4 regions of the Janthinobacterium woesei genome follow, and region 3 is predicted to be linked to each of the others. Evidence: predicted binding sites of a transcription regulator. Region 3 holds the regulator's gene; each other region holds the start of a gene.
What was found. The regulator sigma-54, encoded in region 3, starts transcription at its own class of promoters, with help from an activator protein. The targets are predictions, from matches to a motif close to TGGCANGNAANCTGCTTT.
Positions count from the first base shown of each region.

Region 1: a site for sigma-54 is predicted at 3,328-3,345, ahead of glnA (type I glutamate--ammonia ligase). Genes of this name have one in related genera too.
Region 2: a site for sigma-54 is predicted at 2,798-2,815, ahead of ACQ4W6_RS13785 (EDSAP-1 family PEP-CTERM protein). Genes of this name have one in related genera too.
Region 4: a site for sigma-54 is predicted at 2,032-2,049, ahead of ACQ4W6_RS24205 (TorF family putative porin). Genes of this name have one in related genera too.

Region 1 covers NZ_JBNYXW010000004.1:113,050-118,502, forward strand. Annotated here, with positions in the region: gene ACQ4W6_RS05350 (transglycosylase domain-containing protein) at 1-414, shown strand, start outside; gene ACQ4W6_RS05355 (glutathione S-transferase family protein) at 463-1,077, opposite strand; gene ACQ4W6_RS05360 (TAXI family TRAP transporter solute-binding subunit) at 1,208-2,560, shown strand; gene ACQ4W6_RS05365 (rhodanese-like domain-containing protein) at 2,596-3,057, opposite strand; gene glnA (type I glutamate--ammonia ligase) at 3,443-4,858, shown strand; gene ACQ4W6_RS05375 (DUF4124 domain-containing protein) at 5,015-5,453, shown strand, end outside.
Region 2 covers NZ_JBNYXW010000010.1:198,427-203,879, forward strand. Annotated here, with positions in the region: gene ACQ4W6_RS13760 (acyl-CoA thioesterase) at 1-190, opposite strand, end outside; gene ACQ4W6_RS13765 (hypothetical protein) at 277-645, opposite strand; gene ACQ4W6_RS13770 (hypothetical protein) at 774-911, opposite strand; gene ACQ4W6_RS13775 (hypothetical protein) at 1,155-1,322, opposite strand; gene ACQ4W6_RS13780 (glycosyltransferase) at 1,530-2,699, shown strand; gene ACQ4W6_RS13785 (EDSAP-1 family PEP-CTERM protein) at 2,889-3,872, shown strand; gene ACQ4W6_RS13790 (EDSAP-1 family PEP-CTERM protein) at 4,013-5,017, shown strand; gene ACQ4W6_RS13795 (nitroreductase family protein) at 5,046-5,453, opposite strand, start outside.
Region 3 covers NZ_JBNYXW010000001.1:219,521-224,973, forward strand. Annotated here, with positions in the region: gene ACQ4W6_RS01010 (KdsC family phosphatase) at 1-224, shown strand, start outside; gene lptC (LPS export ABC transporter periplasmic protein LptC) at 268-879, shown strand; gene lptA (lipopolysaccharide transport periplasmic protein LptA) at 905-1,498, shown strand; gene lptB (LPS export ABC transporter ATP-binding protein) at 1,498-2,253, shown strand; gene ACQ4W6_RS01030 (RNA polymerase factor sigma-54) at 2,258-3,736, shown strand; gene hpf (ribosome hibernation-promoting factor, HPF/YfiA family) at 3,806-4,165, shown strand; gene ACQ4W6_RS01040 (hypothetical protein) at 4,307-4,504, shown strand; gene rapZ (RNase adapter RapZ) at 4,505-5,368, opposite strand.
Region 4 covers NZ_JBNYXW010000025.1:53,725-59,177, reverse strand. Annotated here, with positions in the region: gene ACQ4W6_RS24215 (YifB family Mg chelatase-like AAA ATPase) at 1-1,501, opposite strand, end outside; gene ACQ4W6_RS24210 (accessory factor UbiK family protein) at 1,614-1,862, opposite strand; gene ACQ4W6_RS24205 (TorF family putative porin) at 2,130-2,900, shown strand; gene ACQ4W6_RS24200 (P-II family nitrogen regulator) at 2,912-3,250, shown strand; gene ACQ4W6_RS24195 (ammonium transporter) at 3,262-4,830, shown strand; gene gshA (glutamate--cysteine ligase) at 5,044-5,453, shown strand, end outside.

The DNA of each region.
Region 1 (5,453 bases), on a different contig from region 3:
GAGGCAGAACAAGTCCTGTCGCCGGACGTGGCCAAGGCGGTCGCCAAGGCGATTCGCGAAGTGGTGTCGGACGGCACGGCCAAGCGGGCGAAGACGGCCTTTGTCGGCGCCGATGGCGTGCCCATTCCGATGGGCGGCAAGACGGGCACGGGCGACCAGCGCTTCGATGTGTATGGTGCCGGTGGCCGCCTGATCGAATCGCGCTATGTGAACCGCTCGGCCACCTTCGTGTTCAATATTGGCGAACGCTTCTATGGCAGCATGACGGCGTATGTGCGGGGGCCGGAATCGAAGAACTACGATTTCACCAGCGCCTTGCCGGTGCAATTGCTGGTCTCGCTGGCGCCCAGCCTGATGCCGCTGATCGAGCCGCCGGCGCCAGCCGATGGCGTGGCCAGGCAGTGCACGAATTAATCTGCGGTTTTAGCAAAACGCCGGCTTGCACGCCGGCGTTTTTTCTTGTTAGCCAGCAAACACGGCCGTCTTGTCCGCCAGGCGCGCATGGTAGCTGGCAATGGCGCGATATTCGGGGCGCGACAAGGCAGGCAAGGGCGCCATCAGCCAGCGCTTGACGGACAGGCCCAGCACGATATCGGCCACGGTGAATGCTTCGCCGCACACGAAGGCGCCCGTGCGCTGCAGTTGCAGCTCCAGCACGCCCATCATCTTGTTCCACCCAGCAATACCGGCCGCCAGCTGCGCCGCATCCTGGTGCGCGGGGCTGTGGCGCACCAGCGACATGAAGGCGTAGCGCCAGCTATTGTTCAAGTCGCCCATTTGCCAGTCCATCCATTTTTCCACTTCCGCGCGGGCGCGTGGATTGTTCGGCAGCAAGTCCTCGCGCCCCGCCTGGGCGCACAGGTAGCGGCAAATCGTGTTCGATTCCCACAGTACCAGGTCGCCATCGACCAGCACGGGCACCATGGCGTTCGGGTTCAAGGCCAGGAAGGCGGGGTCGTCCGTGGCGCGAAAGCCGCTGCCCCAGTCTTCGCGTTCATACGGCAAGTCCAGTTCATCGCAGGCCCACAAGACTTTGCGGACATTGATCGAGGCGGCTTTTCCAAGAATTTTCAGCATGCATGGCTCCAGGGGCGGGTGGTTTAAGCTGCACTGTAGCCGAATTGTCCACGCCGCGCCGGCGAAAGTGCCTTGCATAGTTGGGCTTTTCTTGGCATCGTAGCCACCCATGAAACCTATGCGCCACCACATGTCCAAAATCCTCGCGTTCAGCCGCTTTTCCGTGCGCGATTTCCTCGCCACGGCCGGCCCCACCCTGCTGCTGGTCGGCGCCTTTTGTGCGCTGGCGTACTGGCTGGTCGATCCGGCGCCGCCGCGCCAGGTGCGGCTGTCAACGGGGCAGGACAATAGCGCCTACGAAGAATTCGGCAAGAAGTACGCGGCCACGCTGGCCAAGCATGGCGTCAAGGTGGCCTTGCAGCCATCGCTGGGCTCGCAGGAAAACCTGCAGCGCCTGAATGGGGGTACGACCGATATTGCTTTCGTGCAAAGTGGCTCGACCGAACACGCGGACGCCGAACGGCATGGCTTGATTTCCCTGGGCAGCTTGTTTACGGAACCCGTCTGGCTCTTCATGCGCGAAGACAAGATGGTGACGGAATTGACGCAATTGAAGGGCATGAAGATCAACCTGGGGCCGGAAGGCACGGGCGTGCCCAGCCTGTTCCGGCAGTTGCTGTCCGTCAATGGCGTGGAAGCGAATGAACTGACGGTGAGCGATTTGCAAAACACGCCCGCCACGGTGGAACTGCTGGAAGGGCGCATCGATGGCCTGGTGTTCAGCTCGGCGCCGGAAGCGCCGCTGATCCAGATGCTGCTGCAAACGCCGGGCATCAAATTGTTTGATTTTTCGCAAGCCGAGGCTTATACGCGGCGCCTGCCTTTCCTCACGCATGTAGTCTTGCCGCGCGGTATCGTCGACCTGGGGCGCAACATCCCGGCGCAGGATTATCAGCTGATCGCGCCGACGGCCACCCTGGTGGCGCGCGAAGACTTGCATCCGGCCCTGATCGACCTGTTCGTGCAGGCTGCGGCCAGCATCCACGGCGGCACGGGCTGGTTCCAGCAGCAGGGGCAGTTTCCGTCCGCGCGCTACACGGAAATTCCCGTGGCGCCGGAAGCGCTGAAATTCTACAAGGATGGCGCGCCCGTGCTGCAGCGCTACATGAGTTTCTGGCTGGCCAATTTCTTTGACCGCATGTGGGTGCTGGTGGTGGCGCTGGGCGCGCTGATCCTGCCGCTGTCGCGCGTGGTGCCGCCCTTGTACGTGTGGCGCATCCGTTCGCGCGTGTACCGCTGGTACGGCCAGCTGCGCACCGTCGAGCAGGCGCTGGAAGACGTGCCGCAAGAGCAGCGCGCGCAAGTGTATGCGGAGCAATTGAAGCGCCTGGACCAGATCGAGGAAATGGTCAACCAGATCTCGATCCCCCTGTCGTTTGCGGACGGCCTGTATGGCTTGCGCAGCCACATCAATTTCGTGCGCAAGCGCATCTTGACCCTGATGGGCGAACACCCTGCGGCGCAGATGGGCGCGCAGGCCTGAGCGGCCAGGCTAGCCGTGTGGCGCGGTGCGGCCCCTCAGGCGCCCAGCCACGGCAAGCCCGCCTTGCACCAGCCGCCTACCTGCTTGCGGTGGCCGTCGGCATCCTTGTCGCCTTCGAAGCCTTCGAGGATGTCGAAGCAATGCGCGTAGCCGTGCTCGGTGGCCAGCTTGGCCGCATGGCGTGAACGCACGCCGGAGCGGCACAGGAACAGCAGCACCTGGTCCTTGCTTGCCAGGCTGTCCAGCTGCTGCATGAAATCAGGATTGGGCGCGCCGCCCGGATAAGTGGCCCACTGCACCGCACCATGCTGGGTATCGGCGAGGTCGGCCCGGCCGACCCAGTCGCGCTCGGCATTGGTGCGTACGTCGATCAGCTTGACTGCGCCATCAAGCTGCAGCAGTGCATACGCTTCCTGTGGCGTCACGGCGCCGGCATATGGCGTTCCCTCATTGGCGCGGCTGCGGGCGGTGTTCAGGATATCGGTGGCGGTGCTCATGGCGTCCTCGCGGAAAGTGGAAAGGTGTGGACGATTATAGTGCGCTGCTGGCGTCCTGCAAGCGCGAATGCAGGGCAGATTATGCATGCACCATAACAAGGCATTTTCTGGAAATTTCCCTTAAATGCACGATAATAGTGCGTTATTTGTTTTTTGCACTTGTATAGTGCATTCTTGATTGGGTGCAAACCGTGCGCGCAAATCGCGGGCACGAAAACTTTCACTGGGATGGACAGGCTTTTCCCCTTGCCACTGGGAGCCTTCTAAAGCTGGCATGGAATCTGCTATGATCCCTATGAGTTTTGGTGGCACGCAATGTTTGCTTCGCTTCATCAGCCCAGACGCACTAAGGTCGGCTCACCCCACATTCATTTAGGAGATACGCATGGCAATGACAGCCGCAGAAGTCTTGAAGATGGTAGAAGAGAACGAAGTCAAATTCGTTGATTTCCGCTTTGCCGATACCCGTGGTAAAGAGCAGCACGTGACGGTTCCCGTGTCGCACTTCGACATGGACAAATTTGAATCGGGCCATGCCTTTGATGGCTCCTCGATCGCTGGTTGGAAAGGTATTGAAGCCTCCGACATGATTTTGCTGCCGGATCCAAACACGGCCAATATCGACCCGTTCATGGAAGAAACGACCCTGTTCATGCAGTGCGACGTGATCGAACCGTCGGACGGCAAGGGCTACGACCGCGACCCGCGCTCGATCGCGAAACGCGCAGAAGCCTACCTGAAATCGTCGGGCATGGGCGACACCGCCTACTTCGGCCCAGAGCCAGAATTCTTCATCTTCGACAGCGTGCGCTGGAAGATCGACATGTCGGGCTGCTTCGTCAAGATCGGTTCGGACGAAGGTGCATGGTCGACCGGCAAGGACATCGAAGGCGGCAACAGCGGCCATCGTCCTACCGTCAAGGGCGGCTACTTCCCAGTGCCACCAGTGGACAGCTTCCAGGACATGCGTTCGGAAATGTGCCTGATTCTGGAATCGCTGGGCATCCCGGTTGAGGTACATCATCACGAAGTCGCTGGCGCAGGCCAGAATGAAATCGGCACCCGCTTCTCGACCCTGGTCGAGCGCGCCGACTGGACGCAAAACCTGAAATACGTGGTGTGGAACGTGGCGCACAGCTATGGCAAGACCGCTACCTTCATGCCAAAACCTATCGTTGGCGACAACGGTTCGGGCATGCACGTGCATCAATCCGTATGGAAAGATGGCAAAAACCTGTTCGCTGGCGACGGCTATGCCGGTTTGTCCGATTTCGCCCTGTACTACATCGGCGGCATCATCAAGCACGCCAAGGCACTGAACGCGATCACCAACCCGGGCACCAACTCGTACAAGCGTCTGGTACCAGGCTACGAAGCGCCAGTGAAACTGGCGTACTCGGCGAAAAACCGTTCCGCCTCGATCCGTATTCCGCACGTTGCCAATCCAAAAGGCCGCCGCGTGGAAGCGCGTTTCCCGGATCCACTGGCCAACCCGTACCTGTGCTTTGCTGCACTGCTGATGGCTGGCCTGGACGGCGTTGCCAACAAGATCCATCCGGGCGAAGCTGCCTCGAAAGATCTGTACCATCTGCCTCCAGAGGAAGATGCACTGATCCCTACCGTGTGCGCTTCGCTGGAAGAAGCACTCGACGCGCTGGACAAGGACCGCGAGTTCCTGACCCGTGGCGGCGTGTTCAGCGATTCGATGATCGATGCCTACCTGGAACTGAAAATGCAGGACGTACAGCGCATGCGCATGACCACGCATCCTGCCGAGTTCGACATGTACTACTCGCTGTAATGGCGCCATGCCGGCAACTTGCCGGTAGTAAATAAAAAACGCGGGTGAGGCGATGGTCTTGCCCGCGTTTTTTTATGCTGTACGCCAATGCGGCGCCAGTGCGCTGTTGTATAGTCGGCGCAGGATCGTTGCGGCAAGAGCCGGCAGGAGTTGAGATTGACCAAGCATTACAGAATGGCGCTGATGGCAGGATTGCTGGGCGCGGCAGCGCAGGCGCACGGGCAGCTGTATGTCTGCGCCGATGCACAGGGACACAAGACGTACACGGACAAGCGCGCCGGCAGCCATTGCCAGCTGCTCGACTTGCCCGGCGCCATGACGGAACCACCGCGCAAGACGGCGCCGCTGGCCGGTGCGCCCTTGCGTCCCGCCATGCAGGCGGCCACGGCGGCGCCTGCCGCAGGCGCGTTTCCCCGGGTCGATGGCGCCGAGCAGCGCGCGCGCGACCTGGACCGGCGCCAGATTTTGCAGGATGAATTACGCAGCGAAGAGCTGAAGCTGGCGGCGCAGCGCCTGGAATTGAATGCAGGCCAGCCTGAACGCCAGGGCAACGAACGCAACTACGCCAAGTACCAGGAACGCGTGGTGCAGTTGA
Region 2 (5,453 bases), on a different contig from region 3:
TCGGCTGCAGGAACATCACCTGGTCCACCGACAGGGTCACCACATAGCTGCCCGAATAGCGGCTGGCGCAGGCATAGGCGACGCTATCGAGGTATTTCAGGATAGTGCCGCCGTGCACGTTGCCGGAAAAGTTGGCCATATCGGGCGTCATCAAGACCGTCATCGTCAGTTCGTGGGCCGACCAGTTCATCGCGCTGTCCAAAGTGTTCTCCAAAGGGGATGTTGTAAAATACATGAGGGGATGTGAAAACCGGCCCCAGGGGCCGGTTGCAGGCCTTACAGGCCCAGAGTATCGATATCGGCCAGCGAGTCGCGGCCCTTGTCGGAAATGTCGTGTCCCTCGCCTTCGGCGCGCGCCACGATGTGGGCTTTCTTGCCCAGGAAATAGGCCACGTCCGTGTCCAGTTTGACCAGCGGGTCGGCGGCCACGGCGCGCAAACCCATGATGCAGCGGCGCACGAACAGCAGTTGCTGCGCCTTCTCGGTGATGGACAGGCGTCCATCGCGGGCATAGCTGAGCAGCTTCAGGCCAGACAGGCGCTTGGCGTTGCGGGCAACGCAAGCGCTGGGGCGCTCGGTCTTGATGCCGCGTGCAACTTGCTCCAGCGCGTCATATTCATCGGTCGTTAATTTCTCGTTCTTCATTACTCTTCCATAAAAGGCCAGGTGTTCGGCCCCCATGGTACGCGTCCCGCTGCGCATCGGCAACAGGCAACGTGAATCCACCGCCGTCCGCCCCACGGACGGCGTGCTGAAATGCGCCAGACGCGCGCTTATTTATAGCTGCGCAGCAGCAACCAGGCCAGGCCGCAGCCAGCCACGGCGCCTGCCAGCGCCAGCGTCACCAGTTTTTTGCTGGTGATCACAGGGCGCCGGCCCAGGTAAATTTTGTTATGCAAGGAATTGCCCATGATGGTCTCCCGAACAATAATTTTTATGATGTCTCATTATAAGAACAGAATCGTGACGGCTGCATGACACTCGGCAGTCAGCACTTGTTTTCTATCCATGAGGCAATATTTATTAGTTTTTTTGTTGTTTATTTGGCGTGGCGATCAGGCCGCCTACGCATTCTATTTCCGACCAAAAATAAACTCTGCGCACGGCAGCTGCGCGGCATGCAAAGCCGCGCAGCAAACCTTGCCAGCTTGTGCTCACGCCATTTTCACGGGCGGCGGCGGCGGCGTCGGTTCCTCGACCGGCACGGGATCGATGTACGGCGGCTGGCCTGGCGGCGGCGTCAGCGGATCGCCTTCCGGCGGTGGTGCAATATCGGGTTCGGGCGTGCTGTGCGCGCGCGCAAGTTGGAACAGTGAATGCATGGTGGCCTCCTTGGCTCCACTGTAGACGATGCGCGCAAATCCTGGCGCCCGGCAGTGGCGCCATGCTGCGGGAACTAAACGCTTCAACGCCAATCCAATATCTGAAGCATCCAATTAACCAGGAGCGCAGGAACTCCCTCACCGATGGCGCGCACAAAAATTCTTTTTATGGCCGAGGCCGTAACACTGGCCCATGTCGGGCGCCCGTTGAGTCTGGCACAAGGCCTGGCCGAGGAGTTGTACGACGTGCATTTTGCCTGCGCCGACGGCTACGACTTTTGTTTCAAGCAAACGTCCTTCCGGCGCTGGCGCATCGACAGCATTTCATCGCAGCAATTCCTGCAAGCCTTGGCCAAGGGCAAGCCTGTCTACACGGAAAGCACCTTGCAGGCATATGTGGAAGACGACCTGCACCTGCTCAAGGCCGTCCAGCCCGATCTCGTGATCGGCGACTTTCGCCTGTCGCTGTCCATCAGTGCGCGCCTGCAGGGCATTGCCTACATTGCCGTCAGCAATGCTTACTGGAGCCCCCACGTGCGCCAGCATTACACGGTGCCCAGCCTGCCCCTGACGGGCGTGCTGCCCATCTGGCTGGCCAATCCCCTGTTTCGTCTGATCCGCCCGCTGGCCTTCGCCTCGCATGCCGTGCCCCTGAACCGCGTGCGCCGCCGCCATGGCTTGCCGTCGCTGGGCGGCGACCTGCGCCGCATCTATACGGATGCCGACCGCACGCTGTATGCAGATATCCCGCAACTGTTCCCACCGCAGGCCATGCCGCCCACGCATGACTACCTGGGCGCCGTCATCTGGGCTCCGCCCGTCGAGCTGCCGGACTGGTGGCTGCGCCCAGAACTGAGCAGTGGGCGCCCCATCATCTATGTCACCCTGGGCAGTTCCGGCCAGGGCCAGCTGCTGCCCCGCGTGTTGCGCGCGCTGGCGCCGCTGCCCGTCACCGTGCTGGCGGCCACGGCCGGCACCATCCGCGTCGATACCGTGCCGCCGAATGCCTTCGTGGCCACCTTCTTGTCGGGCGACGCAGCCGCGCGGCGCGCCAGCCTGGTCATTTGCAACGGCGGCAGCCCCACCAGCCAGCAAGCGCTGACGGCAGGCGTGCCCGTGATCGGCATCGCTGGCAACCTCGACCAGTTCCTCAACATGCACGGCATCGTGGGCGCCGGCGCCGGCCTGCTGCTGCGCGCCGACCGCTTCCGCGAAGCGGCCCTGCGCCATGCCGCCATGCGGATGCTGGACGATGGCCAGGCCAGGCTGGCGGCGCAGCAACTGATGGCGGCATTTTGCCACTACGTGCCGGGGCAGCGCCTGCAGGCGCATATGCAAGCGCTGTTGTCGCCTGCGCCGCACGGCGGCCAGCCTTGACAGCGCGGCGTCGGTTTTTCTTACAGCACGCCGGCTTGGCCCTGCAGCACGTCAACAAAAGCACGCCAAGTCCTTGATTTCAAAAGAACCTCATACGTTGGCATGGAAGTCGCTTAGTACTGGCCATGAGCACCTGCCCACAGGACTCAGGCAAGACTTCCTGCCCCACTCAACCACGAGGTAAGCAAAATGAAACTGTCTCATTTAAAATTGGTCCCGGCAGCTGCGGCACTGGCCATGCTGTGCGCCGCCGGCAGCGCACAGGCGGGCGCCTACGGCTATTCCTACAACAACATCTTTGGCTTGGTGATCGCCGTGCCAACGGGCCAGATCACGGTAGCCAACAGCACCACCATTTCGCGCAGCACGGCGACCCTGAACGGCGTGAGCGTCATCCAGGGCGGCGCTGGCTCGCTCGATGCCCCGCGCGCCAATGTCGGCGCCGTCACCAAGGGCCAGAACGACTTCACGCAGCAAGGACCGCTGGGCGACTATTCGCGCGGCGACGCGCAGATCGTCAGCACGCAGTTTCCCGCATTTCCAGCGGGCTCGACCTCCACGCAGGCAGTCAACGTGGCAGAAGCCCACCTCGACGGGCCATCCGGCACAGCCGATGCGTCCGGGCGCAATGGCTCGACCACGGGCTTTTCCGTCGATTTCATCGTCGGCTCACCCACGGCGACCCTGAGCTTTGACTTCCTGGCCTCGCCATTCATGCAAGTCTTCCTGCAAAGCACGGTGGGCACCGCGTCCTCGGCGACGGCCAACCTGGTGGTCACCTTCACCATCACCAATGCGACCGGCGCGACGGTGTTCAACTGGACACCCGATGGCGTGGTCAACTCGGGCATCTCGGGGGGCACGGAGTCGGTCGATGACGCCAGCCTGAACACCAGCCTGGCGACAAACTTCCTCACGCGCGGCAATCTGTTCACCTACGATCCCTCTGGTTGCGGCACGCCTGCGGGTACGGGCGTGGGCACCGCTTGCGGCAGCGACTTCAGCGCCGTCAGCAATACCTTGGCGGCCGGCAACTACACGCTGACCCTGAACGCGGTGGAAAGCGTGGACCTGGTGAAACAGGCAGCGGCGCCGGAACCAGGCACCCTGGCACTACTGGGCCTGGGCCTGGCAGGGCTGGGCTATGCCAGCCGCCGGAAGGTCAGCAGCTGAAGCATGCCACAGGGGGATGCACAGGCGAGGGAAGTCTCCTCGCCTTTTTTACGCTGCAAGCGTGTCGGCGTTCCTTACAGCGCAGCCGGCATTTGCCGCCGGCCGCAGCGCCGCAGCACGATCAGGAGAGGAGGATGTCCATGAATAATTTTTCTTGCACACGGCGACCAATGGCCCTGCTGAGCTTGCTGAGCTTGCTGGGTTTGCTGTCGCTGGCAAGTAGCGGCGCTGCCAACGCTGCCGCGTATGGCTATGCGTACACGAGCGTCTTTGGCCTGGTCATCAGCAATCCCACGGGCTCGGCCACCGTGCTGAGCAACATCGACCTGTCGCACACCACCGCCACCCTCAACGGCAGCAACGTCATCCAGGGTGGCGGCAACGAGATTGACGCGCCGCAAGCGACGCGCGGCGCCGTCAGCAAGGGGCAAAATGATTTTACACAGCAAGGCATGGGCAATGCAGCGTACGCACGCGGCGAGGCGCAGATCATCACCTCGCAAATTCCGCCCTTCCCGCCCGGCTCGACCAGCACGCACACGGTCAACGCGGCGGAAACCTTTTTGACGGGCAACGGCAGCGCCGGCGCGTCGGGGCGCAACGGCTCGACCACCGCCCTAGCCGTCAATTTCCGCGTCGGCGAACCGGGCGCGACCCTGGCCTTCCAGTTCCAGGCCCTGCCCTTCATGCAACTGTACCTCGATGCCCTCGCCGGAACGGGGTCATCTGCCACCACGAATTTGGCGCTCACCTTCACCATCGTCGATGAAAATGGTCGGATCGTCTTCAACTGGACGCCCGACGGCAGCCTCGGCTCGGGCATCCTCGGTGGCAGCGAACTGGCAGACGACCTCAGCCTCAATACGGGCTACGCGCAAACGCCGCTCACCAGCGGCAGCGTGCTGACATACGACCCCAGCGGCTGCGGCGCGCCCGGCGGCACGGGCATCGGCACGCTCTGCGGCGGGCAGTATGGCGCCGTCACCGGCAACCTCGTCGCTGGCAGCTATGCGCTGGTATTGAACATGCTCAACAGTTCCAAACTGGCTTACGTGCCGGCCGCCACGCCGGTGCCGCTACCGGGCACCCTGCCGCTGCTGGCGGCGGGCCTGGCCATGCTGCTGAGCCTGGCGCGGCGGCGCTGACGTACCCGCGAATCAATGCCGCGCAGCTTCATTGCCGCGTCGCCGTCGCCAAGAGCAAGTCTTGCAGCGGGCGGCGCAAGGAGCGCGCCAGGGCCGGCGGACCGGCACCGATGCGCCCGAGAAACACGGCCCGCCCGGCCGCCGCCGCGCCCAGCACGGCCTGGCACTGCGCCGCCAGTTCCTGCGCCAGCTCCTGCAGGCCGTCGGTGCGCGAAAAGGCGCGCCGTTCGCGCACGTAGCGGGCAAAGATCAGCGGCGTCAGTTCCGGCTGCAATTGCAGGCCCAGCTGCGTGGCCGTCAGCCAAAAGCGCTGCATGGCGCGTCCGGCCGCCACGTAGTCATCAAGGTGGCGCGGCGGCGCATCGGCCAGCAAGACAAAATGCGCGGCGCAACAGATGCCAGGCAGCAGGTCCATCTGCAGCCGGGGCGCCAGGGT
Region 3 (5,453 bases):
CGGAAGAACAATGCGGCTATATCGGCGACGATGTCATCGATGCGCCCATCTTGCGCCGCGTCGGCTTTGCCGTCAGCGTGCCGGGCGGGCGTGCGGAAGTGCAGGGCCTTGCGCACCATGTGACGCAGGCCGGCGGTGGCCGCGGCGCGGTGCGCGAGATTTGTGAATTCCTGCTGCGCGCACAGGACAACTATGCGCGCGTCATGGCGCCGTTCCTGGAGTGAGGCGCGAGCCTTGCCGCCAGGCTATTTGAAAGAGTGTCGCACTATGCAAAAGCCAGGAGGCGCCCATCGCTGGCGCATCATTTTTACCGTGCTGGGCGCTATCGTCGTCGCGCTGGGCAGCTTTTGGCTGCTCGAAGTGATGAACAAGAATAACCAGAATATCAATGCCAGCAAGAATCTGGACGAACCCGATTATTTCATCACCAATTTCAGCCTGGTGCGCATGGATTTGACGGGTAAGCCCAGCTATATCGTCTCGGGGACCAAGCTCACGCATTACCCGGCTGACGATTCATCCGATATCGACCAGCCTTTCGTGCGCAAGCTGACGCCCGGCATGCCGCCGCTGAACATGAATGCGGAACTGGCGCATATCGACCAGGGCAATACCCGGCTGCAACTGCACCGCAAGGTCGTGATCGACCGCGTGGCCAGTCCCAAGTCACAGAGCCTGACCTTGAAAACGGAAGCACTGACGGTGTTTCCGGACGAAGAGCGCATGGAAACGGATGTGCCCGTCGATATCTTGACGGGTGCCTCGCGCATCAACGGTGTGGGCATGAAGGCCAATAACGCCACCGGCGTGGTGGAAGTACAGAATGCGCTGCGCATCGTCCTGCCGCCGAAAACGCGCCCGGCCGCAGCGGCAAAATGACAGAATGAAACAAGGAAACCATACTATGAAGAACATCTTGCTGTTGACCCTATTCTCGACCGTTTGCTCGCTGGGCGTGATGGGCACGGCGCATGCCGAGAAGGCCGATTCCGAGAAGGAAGCTGTCGTCACGGCGCGTAGCGGCCTGGTCGACGACATCAAGCAGACGAAGACCCTGACGGGCGACGTGGTGCTGGTCAAGGGCACGCTGACCATGAAGGCGGGCCGGGCCCTGATCACGGAAGATCCGCAGGGCTACCAGTTCATCACCTTCTGGGCCGATCCCGGCAAGCTGGCCACGTTCCGCCAGAAGCGCGACGGCGCCGGCGACCTGTGGGTCGAGGGCGAAGCGGAGCGCGTGGAGTACGACAACAAGACGGAAGTGGTCAAATTGTTTTCCAAGGCCAAGCTGACGCGCCTGGAAGGCACGAAAGTGACCGATGTGGCCAATGGCGCCTTCATTTCGTATGACAGCCGCAATGAAGTGTTCAAGATGGAAAATTCGGACAGCGGCACCAGCACCCCGGGCGCCGGCAGCGTGCGCATGGTGATCCAGCCGAAGCCCAAGGCACCCGCAGCGGAGAAAGCGCCTGCGGCGCCCGCGCCAGGAAAGAAATAATGGACAATACACGTTGCGGCAGCACCCTGATCGTTCGCGGGCTGCAGAAAACCTATGGCAAGCGGCAAGTCGTACATGATGTCTCGCTGCAAGTCGAATGCGGCGAAGTGGTGGGCTTGCTGGGACCGAACGGCGCCGGCAAGACCACCTCGTTCTACATGATCGTTGGCCTGGTGCCGTCCGATGGCGGCACCATCGATATCAGCGGCGTGGATATTTCCCGCCTGCCGATCCACCGCCGCGCGCAGATGGGCCTGTCCTACCTGCCGCAGGAAGCGTCCGTGTTCCGCAAGCTGACGGTGGAAGACAATATCCGCGCCGTGCTGGAAATCCAGACCTTCGAAGGCCGCCTTTTGACGAAGGCCGAGATCGAGGAGCGTCTGGACAAGCTGCTTGCCGACCTGCAGATTGAAAAGCTGCGCGAGAACCAGGCACTGTCGCTGTCCGGTGGCGAGCGCCGCCGTGTGGAAATCGCCCGCGCGCTGGCCACCGACCCGCGTTTCGTGCTGCTCGACGAACCATTCGCCGGTGTCGACCCGATCGCCGTGATCGAAATCCAGCGTATCGTGCGTTTCTTGAAGGAGCGCAATATCGGCGTGCTCATCACCGATCATAATGTACGCGAGACGCTGGGTATTTGCGACCGTGCCTACATCATCAACCAGGGCTCGGTGCTGGCGTCGGGACGCCCCGACGACATCATCGCGAACGAGTCGGTACGCCGGGTCTATCTGGGCGAACACTTCCGCATGTGAGCCAATGAAACAATCATTGCAGCTGCGCACTTCGCAGCACCTGGCACTGACGCCGCAGTTGCAGCAATCGATACGCCTGTTGCAATTATCTACCCTAGAATTGCATCAGGAGCTTGAGCAACTGTTGACGGACAATCCCCTGCTCGAACGCCTCGACGATCCGCTCGACCGCTCGCTGCGCCTGCTGTCCGATGGCGCCTTGAGTTCCACGGCCGCGCCAGCGGAAGCGCCGCCATTACCGCCCGGCCAGGAAGCGCCTGCCGCAGCGGCCGAAGCGGAACCGTTTGACGGCGAGGCGGGCGATAGTCCGGCTGCCATGGAGGGCGGCGACAACGACTGGAGCGAAGCGAGCCGCGGCAAGGCGCCCGACGACGAAGATTCCCGCCCGCAACTCGAAGCCCACCACTGCACCCTGCGCGAGCACTTGATGGAGCAGATGCGCGTGACGGTGCTGGAATTGCGCGACCGCGCGCTGGTCGAGCTGATCATCGACGCGCTCGACGACAATGGCTACCTGGAAGAGTCGCTTGACGACATCCTGGCGCGCCTGCCCGAAGAGCTGGAAATCGACGTCGACGAGCTGCGCACGGCGCTGTCCCTGCTGCAAAGTTTCGATCCGTCCGGCGTGGGCGCGCGCAATGCATCCGAATGCCTGGCGCTGCAAATCAAGCGTTTTCCGCACATCGCCATGGTGACGCGGCGCATGGCCCTCGTCATCGTGGAAAAGCACCTGGCCTGGTTTGCCCAGCGCGATTTCAACAAGCTGAAAAAAGCCCTCGATTGCGACGATGAAGACTTGCGCGAGGCGCAGACGGTCATTCGCCTGTGCAATCCGCATCCGGGCGCCGTGTTCGCCTCGGACGTGTCCGATTACGTGGTACCCGACGTCGTCGTCAAGCGCGCCCGCAATGGCTGGCAGGTGACCCTGAACAACGACGTCATGCCGCGCCTGCGCGTGAATGCCATGTATGCCAATTTGTTGAAGCAGGGCAAGGGCGAAATTGCCATGGGTGCACAGTTGCAGGAAGCCAAGTGGCTGATCAAGAACATGCGCCAGCGCTTCGACACGATCTTGCGCGTGGCGCAGGCGATAGTAGAACGACAAAAGAATTTTTTCTCGCATGGCGCCGTTGCCATGCGTCCCCTTGTGCTCCGTGAAATAGCTGATACACTGGGTTTACACGAGAGTACTATCTCGCGGGTAACAACCCAAAAGTACATGCTGACCCCGCATGGCATGTTTGAGTTGAAATATTTCTTTGGTAGCCACGTCGCGACCGAAGCGGGGGGCGAGGCGTCATCGACGGCGATACGGGCATTGATCGTGCAACTGACAGGAGCAGAAGACCCTAAAAATCCTTTATCCGACAGTAAGATTGCGGACATGCTGGGAGAACAAGGCATGGTGATTGCGCGACGGACTGTTGCCAAATACCGGGAAGCGTTGAAAATTCCGCCAGTGAGTCTGCGTAAGTGCTTGTAGTTTTTTCGGTTCCTCTGCGGGCCGGATACGATGGATACCGCACGAACCCGATCATCTTTAGGAGTGTGTATGAATCTCACCATCAGCGGACATCATCTTGAAGTGACACCAGCCATCCGTGAATACGTACAAACGAAACTGGAACGCGTGAAACGTCATTTCGATCAAGTCATCGATATTGCCGTGATTCTGACCGTCGACAACCTCAAAGAGAAAGAGAAACGCCAAAAGGCTGAAGTCAACCTGCGCCTTAGTGGTAAAACTGTGTACGTGGAAAGCCTGTCGCAAGACCTGTACGCCGCGATCGATACCCTGATCGACAAGCTGGACCGGCAAGTGATGAAGTACAAAAGCAAAGTGCAAGGGCACGGTAAAGAGGCGATCAAGCATCTGCCAGACAACTCGGAAGACGAAGTCGCCGCCGTGTAAACGGCCTGCCGCTTCCAACCAGTTGTGATCAACTAAGGGCGCATACATACTGCGCCCTTTTTTGCGCCCTGCGGAACGCAATCTGGGCGGCGAAGGCGCTAGTATGTTGTCACTCTCACTTCTTTCCTGCCTCCGAAAGCCTTGAATTGCCTGTCGCTGGAGATGGCGCGCGTGGCGCTGGACCGCCACTTCGGCGCCGGCGCCGGTTCCGTGGCGGCCATGCGCCTACGCTCGCCGCTGATGATGTCGGTGACCCTGGAATTGCTGCAGCGGGGTGCGCATCTGGGCCTGGCTGATTGCCTGCGCATGGAATGCACCCTGGTGCGCCACCTCGATTAATCAGGAGCGTTCGCGGTGGCGAAGGACGACTCTTTCGTTCGCGCCGAAATACTGCGCCAGCCGTTCCGCCATGTACACCGAGCGATGCTGGCCGCCCGTGCAGCCCAGGGCCACCGTCAGGTAGCTGCGGTTGTCGGACTTGAACGATGGCAACCATTTTTCGATGAAGGCGCGGATGTCGGCTAGCAGTTCCAGTGCACTGGGCTGTGAGTCGAGAAAGGCGATCACGGGAGCGTCGCGCCCGTCGAGTGGCCGCAGGGCCAGGTCGTAATACGGATTTGGCAAGGCCCGCACATCGAAGACGAAATCGGCGTCGAGCGGCACGCCCAGCTTGAAGGCGAACGATTCGAAGAACAGGGTCAGCGGCGCGCGCTCGGTGGCGATGATTTCCTTGATCCAGCCACGCAGCTTGTTGGCGCTCAGTTCCGACGTATCGATCACATGGCCCAGCTGTTCGATGGTCGACAGGCGCTCGCGCTCTTCCGAAATGCACTCGATCAGGGTGCGGCGGCTGGCCGGATTCTGGTTTGGCCGCAATTCGTGCGACAGGGGATGGCTGCGCCGCGTTTCCGAGAAACGCGCCACCAGCGAATGCGTGGTGGCTGTGAGGAACATGACTTTCACGTCATGCCCCTGGTCGCGCAGCAGGGCCACGTTGTGTGGCAGGCTGGCCAGCGATTCGGCGCTGCGCGCATCGACGGCCACGGCTAGCTGTGGCGTGCCTTCGTCGAGCAAGGTTTGCACTAGGCTGGGCAGCAAGGCTGGCGGCAGGTTGTCGACACAATAGTAGCCGGCATCTTCCAGCACATTGAGCGCGACGGATTTGCCGGAGCCGGATATTCCGGTAATAAGGACGATATGCATACGCCGATCATACAATAAAGATCGACGTTCTGCCCCTGCGGCAATTATCTTTACAGATTATTGCAATTGAGGCTGTAGTGTTGGT
Region 4 (5,453 bases), on a different contig from region 3:
GCCGGTATTGAATCGCTTCGGCAATATGCGGGTGCGTGATGGCGGCACTGCCTGCCAGGTCGGCGATGCTGCGGGCCACGCGCAGTACCCGGTGATAAGTGCGCGCCGACCAGTGCAGGCGCAGCATTGCACTGTGCAAGAGGTGTTCGCCATGTTGTTCCAGACGGCAATGCTGTTCGATTTCCGTGTTGTTCAGGCGCTGGTTCGATTTGCCCTGGCGCACCAGCTGCAAGGCGAAGGCGGCCGCTACCCGCACGGCGATACGCTGCGTGGTTTCGCCTGCATCCGCTTGCCGGCCCAACGACGCCGGTGGCATGGCAGCAACTTCGATTTGCAGGTCTATGCGGTCAAGTAACGGTCCGGATAAACGGCTGTGATAGCGCAGCACGGCGTCCGGCGTGCAGCGGCAGCGGCCCGAAGCATGCCCCAGATAACCGCAGGGGCAGGGGTTCATTGCGGCGATCAGCTGGAAGCGGGCGGGAAATTCAGCCTGGCGGGCCGCACGCGAGATGCTGATGACGCCCGACTCCATGGGCTGGCGCAAGACATCGAGCACCCGGCGGTCAAATTCGGCGATTTCATCGAGAAACAGTACGCCGCAGTGCGCCAGCGAGATTTCACCAGGCCGTGGGACATTGCCTCCGCCCACCAGCGCCACGCCGGAGGCGGTCTGGTGCGGGGCGCGGTAAGGGCGCCGTTTCCAGTGTTCCACCTTGAAATTGCCGCCCAGTGAGTGGACGGCAGCCGATTCCAGCGCTTCTTCGTCGCTCATCGGTGGCAGCACGCCGGGAAAACGGCTGGCCAGCATAGTCTTGCCCGCGCCAGGCGGGCCCACCATCAAGACGTTATGTCCGCCCGCGGCTGCGACTTCCAGCGCGCGCCGCGCTTGTTGTTGTCCCTGCACATCGGAAAAATCCGGATACGGGAAAATGGGCGCCGGCAGCATCGGCTGGTGACGCTGCAGCATTGTCTGGCTGGCGCGTGCGGCGAAATGCGCACAGACCTCGAGCAAGGTGTGCGCCGGGTAGATGCTGGCTTCGCTGACCAAAGCGGCCTCGTCGGCATTCGCGTGTGGCAGGATGAAGGCGCGCGGTGCGCCGGTCTTGCTGCGCTGCATGGCAAACGTCATGGCCAGGGCGCCGCGAATGGGACGCAACTGCCCCGATAGCGACAGTTCGCCCGCAAATTCGTAGTGGTGTAACTGGTCGCCGGGCAATTGACCGGATGCGGCCAGGATGCCCAGCGCTATGGGCAGGTCGAAACGGCCCGATTCCTTGGGTAAATCTGCCGGGGCCAGGTTGACGGTGATGCGCCGCGCAGGCATCTCAAAGCCGCAGTTTTGCAGCGCGGCGCGCACGCGGTCGCGCGATTCTTTCACTTCCGTATCCGGCAGGCCAACAATTGTAAAAGAAGGCAGGCCGTTGGCAAGGTGGACTTCGACACTTACCTCGGGCGCCTCCATGCCGGCCAAGGCGCGGCTTTTCAGGACTGCCAGGCTCATGAGTTTCCCCTGCACCGCGGGCGCGGACAGGTTCAGTCTAGCCGCCGGAGCAGCCCGAGGCTTGAGATAGGCCAGCAAGAGCGCCGATAACGGCGCCCTGCAGGTGATGTTCTTACGCTTTTGGGTCGTTCAAACGCGTTTCCAGTTCGATCAGGCGCAATTCCAGTGCGTCCAGTTTCGCGCGCGTCTTGGCCAGCACTTGTGCCTGGATATCAAATTCTTCGCGCGTGACCAAGTCCAGACGGGCGAAGCCCTGGGTCATCATCGATTTCACGTTCTTCTCGATATCCTTGGCGGGCGAGTTTTCAATGGCTTGATGGATCTTGCCTTGCAAGTCGTTAAAGAAGGTATTCATGTCCATGGTAAGTCCTTTATGGTGCAGCCTGTGCATCGCACCATTGCGGTGCACAGCGGCGTTAATCTGGTGCGAATCTGGGCGGTTCATCACTCTCCAGCAGTTCCTTGCCGCATGTCCAGAGGCTTGCAGGGTATGTATGGGCGGAAATGCACCTGTCAAGGTGGCTGAGAGCTGGCACGCATTCTGCTAAAGAAGCTATGAACGCTTTGTGATCTCCAGCCAAGATTTTAAACCTCAACCGCTTTAAAAGTTCAATAAAAGGGAATCGCCATGAAGAATCTGTCCAAGAACATGACTTTAGCTGCAGCGTTGACACTGGCCATGACGGCCTGGAGCTCCGGCGCCATGGCCCAGGAGGCAGTGGCGGCACCGGCTGCCGTCGAAGCGGTACCCGATAATGTGGTGAGCTATAACGTGGCGCTGACCAGCGACTACCGCTACCGTGGCGTGTCGCAAACCCGCCTCAAGCCAGCGATCAGCGGCGGCGCCGACTATACCCATAATCCTACCGGTCTGTATGTGGGCACCTGGCTGTCGAGCATCAAATGGATCAAGGACGGCGGCGGCGATACCAACCTGGAATGGGATGTCTACGGCGGCAAGCGCGGCGAATTTGCACCGGGGATCACTTACGATGTGGGCGGCCTGTATTACTTCTACCCATCGAATGGCCTGAGCACGAATGCCAATACCTTCGAGTTGTATGGCCAGGTCGGTTTCGGCCCCGCCTACATCAAGTATTCGCACTCGACGACCAATCTGTTCGGCGTGGCTGACAGCAAAAACAGCGGCTACATCGACGCCGGCCTGAATATACCCCTGTACGACGATTACACCTTCAACCTGCATGTGGGCCATCAAAGCGTCAAGCATAATGAATCGCTCAGCTATTACGACTACAAACTGGGCGTAACCAAGGATTTCCCCGGCATCGCCACCGTGTCTCTGGCCGCCGTCCGGGCCGACATCACGTCGCTGGCGCCTAACGGCAAGAATCTGGCGAAACTTGGCTTCGTATTGACTGTTTCTAAAACCTTTTAAGCGAGACTGCCATGAAAATGATTACTGCAATCATTAAACCGTTCAAACTGGACGAAGTGCGTGAAGCCTTGTCGGCTATCAATGTGCAAGGGATTACCGTTACCGAAGTCAAAGGTTTCGGCCGTCAGAAAGGCCACACGGAACTCTACCGTGGCGCCGAGTATGTTGTCGATTTCCTGCCAAAAACCAAGATCGAAGCGGCTGTCGACGACGCCATCGTCGACCAGGCCATTGAAGCGATCGAAGGCGCCGCGCGTACCGGTAAAATCGGTGATGGCAAGATTTTTGTGTACAACCTGGAACAAGTCATCCGCATCCGTACCGGTGAAACCGGCAACGAAGCGCTCTAAGGGGAATATTGATGCGTAAAAATATAACAAAATTGCTAGCTGGGTTTGCCTGTCTGTGTGCGTTTGGCGTTGCCGCGCCTAGTTTTGCCGATGCGCCGGCCAAGCCGGAAGCCGTGGAGATGGCTGTTGCCACGCCTGCCGTGACGCTCGCTCCGGATGCTGCTGCTCCTGCCGTGACGCTCGCGCCGGATGCTGCCGCTCCTGCTGTCGCACCAACTGCCGCCGCTGCGGCCCCATCAACGGCCGCGCCCGTCGCCAACAAGGGCGACACCAGCTTCATGATGATCTGCACCGTGCTGGTGATCCTGATGACGATCCCCGGCCTGGCCCTGTTCTACGGCGGCCTGGTGCGCTCGAAGAACATGCTGTCGGTACTGATGCAAGTGTTCATGGTGTTTTCGCTGGTAGTGGTGCTGTGGTGCATTTATGGCTACTCGGTCGCCTTCACGGAAAAAACCGCCTTCTTTGGTGGCTTCGACCGCCTCTTCCTGAATGGCATATGGGATCCGGCCAAGGGCACGTTCGCCGCCGCCGCTACTTTCAGCAAAGGCGTCGTCATTCCCGAATTCGTGTTTGTCGCCTTCCAGGGCACGTTTGCCGCGATTACCTGCTCGCTGATCGTCGGCGCCTTTGCCGAACGCGCCAAGTTTTCCGCCGTGCTGGCCTTCATCGTGCTGTGGTTCACGTTTGCCTACCTGCCAGCGGCCCACATGGTCTGGTTCTGGACCGGTCCTGATCTGATTACGGACGCGGCCACCGCCGCTACCGAAGCGGCCAAGGCTGGCTGGATCTGGCAAAAAGGCGCGCTGGACTTCGCCGGCGGCACCGTGGTGCACATCAATGCCGCTATCGCCGGCCTGGTGGGCGCGATCATGATCGGCAAGCGCGTCGGCTACGGCCGTGAATCGATGGCGCCGCATTCGCTGACGATGACCATGATCGGCGCTTCCCTGCTGTGGGTAGGCTGGTTCGGTTTCAATGCCGGTTCCTCGATGGAAGCGGGCGACGTGGCGGCGTTGGCTTTCATCAATACCATGCTGGCCACGGCGGCTGCGACCCTGTCGTGGGTGTTTGGCGAGTGGATCAGCAAGGGCAAGCCTTCCATGCTCGGTGGCGCTTCCGGTGCCGTTGCCGGTTTGGTGGCGATTACCCCGGCTGCCGGTTTTGTCGGCCCGATGGGCGGCCTGGTCATTGGCTTGCTGGCCGGTATCGTCTGCCTGTGGGGCGTGAATGGCCTGAAACGCCTGATCGGCGCTGACGATTCGCTCGACGTGTTCGGCGTGCATGGCGTGGGCGGCATCCTGGGTGCCTTGCTGACGGGTGTGTTTGCGGCGCCGCAACTGGGTGGCCAGGGCATCTTCGACTACGTCACCAACAAGATGTCGGCTGACCCGTATTCGATCAGCCATCAAGTGTGGGTGCAGGCACAAGCTGTCGGTACCACCATCATCTGGTCGGCCGTGGTCTCCGTCATCGCCTATAAACTGGTCGACATCGTCATCGGCCTGCGCGTACCGGAAGAAGAAGAGCGCGAAGGCCTCGATATCACGAGTCACGGCGAACAGGCTTATCATGGCTAAATAATAAGTTTCTGCTGCGCCAGCGCCACGGCGCGGTGTGCCAGCGTTGTTTTGCTTGGAAAGGCACCTCGTCGAGGTGCCTTTTTTTCGTTATGGGAATGGAAAAGGTCTTTAAAACAAGGCTTTTGCCCCGATTTAGGGTGCTTACACGGTAATATAGTCGGCAGTTCTGTGTGCTTTTTTGAATACTGCACATAATTTAAGGATGTAACTATGGTTCCCCATCTCGTCACGGCCCTGACCGGACCGCTGCTCGACCTCGAAAAAAAGATTCTGGCCGCGACGCCGGCCATTGAGCGCTGGTTCCGCATGGAGTGGCAGGAGCACACGCCGCCCTTTTATTGCTCGGTAGACTTGCGTAATGCCGGCTACAAGCTGGCGCCCGTCGATACCAATCTGTTCCCTGGCGGTTTCCATAACCTGGCCACGGAAATGCTGCCCTTGTCCGTGCAGGCTGCCATGGCCGCCATCGACAAGTATTGTCCAGACGCCCGCAACCTGCTGATGGTGCCGGAATTGCACAACACCACGCCGCAGTACCTGCAAAACGTGGCGCGGCTGATGCAGATTTTCCGCCAGACGGGTTTGCACGTGCGCCTCGGTTCCTGGTCGCCCGAGATTAC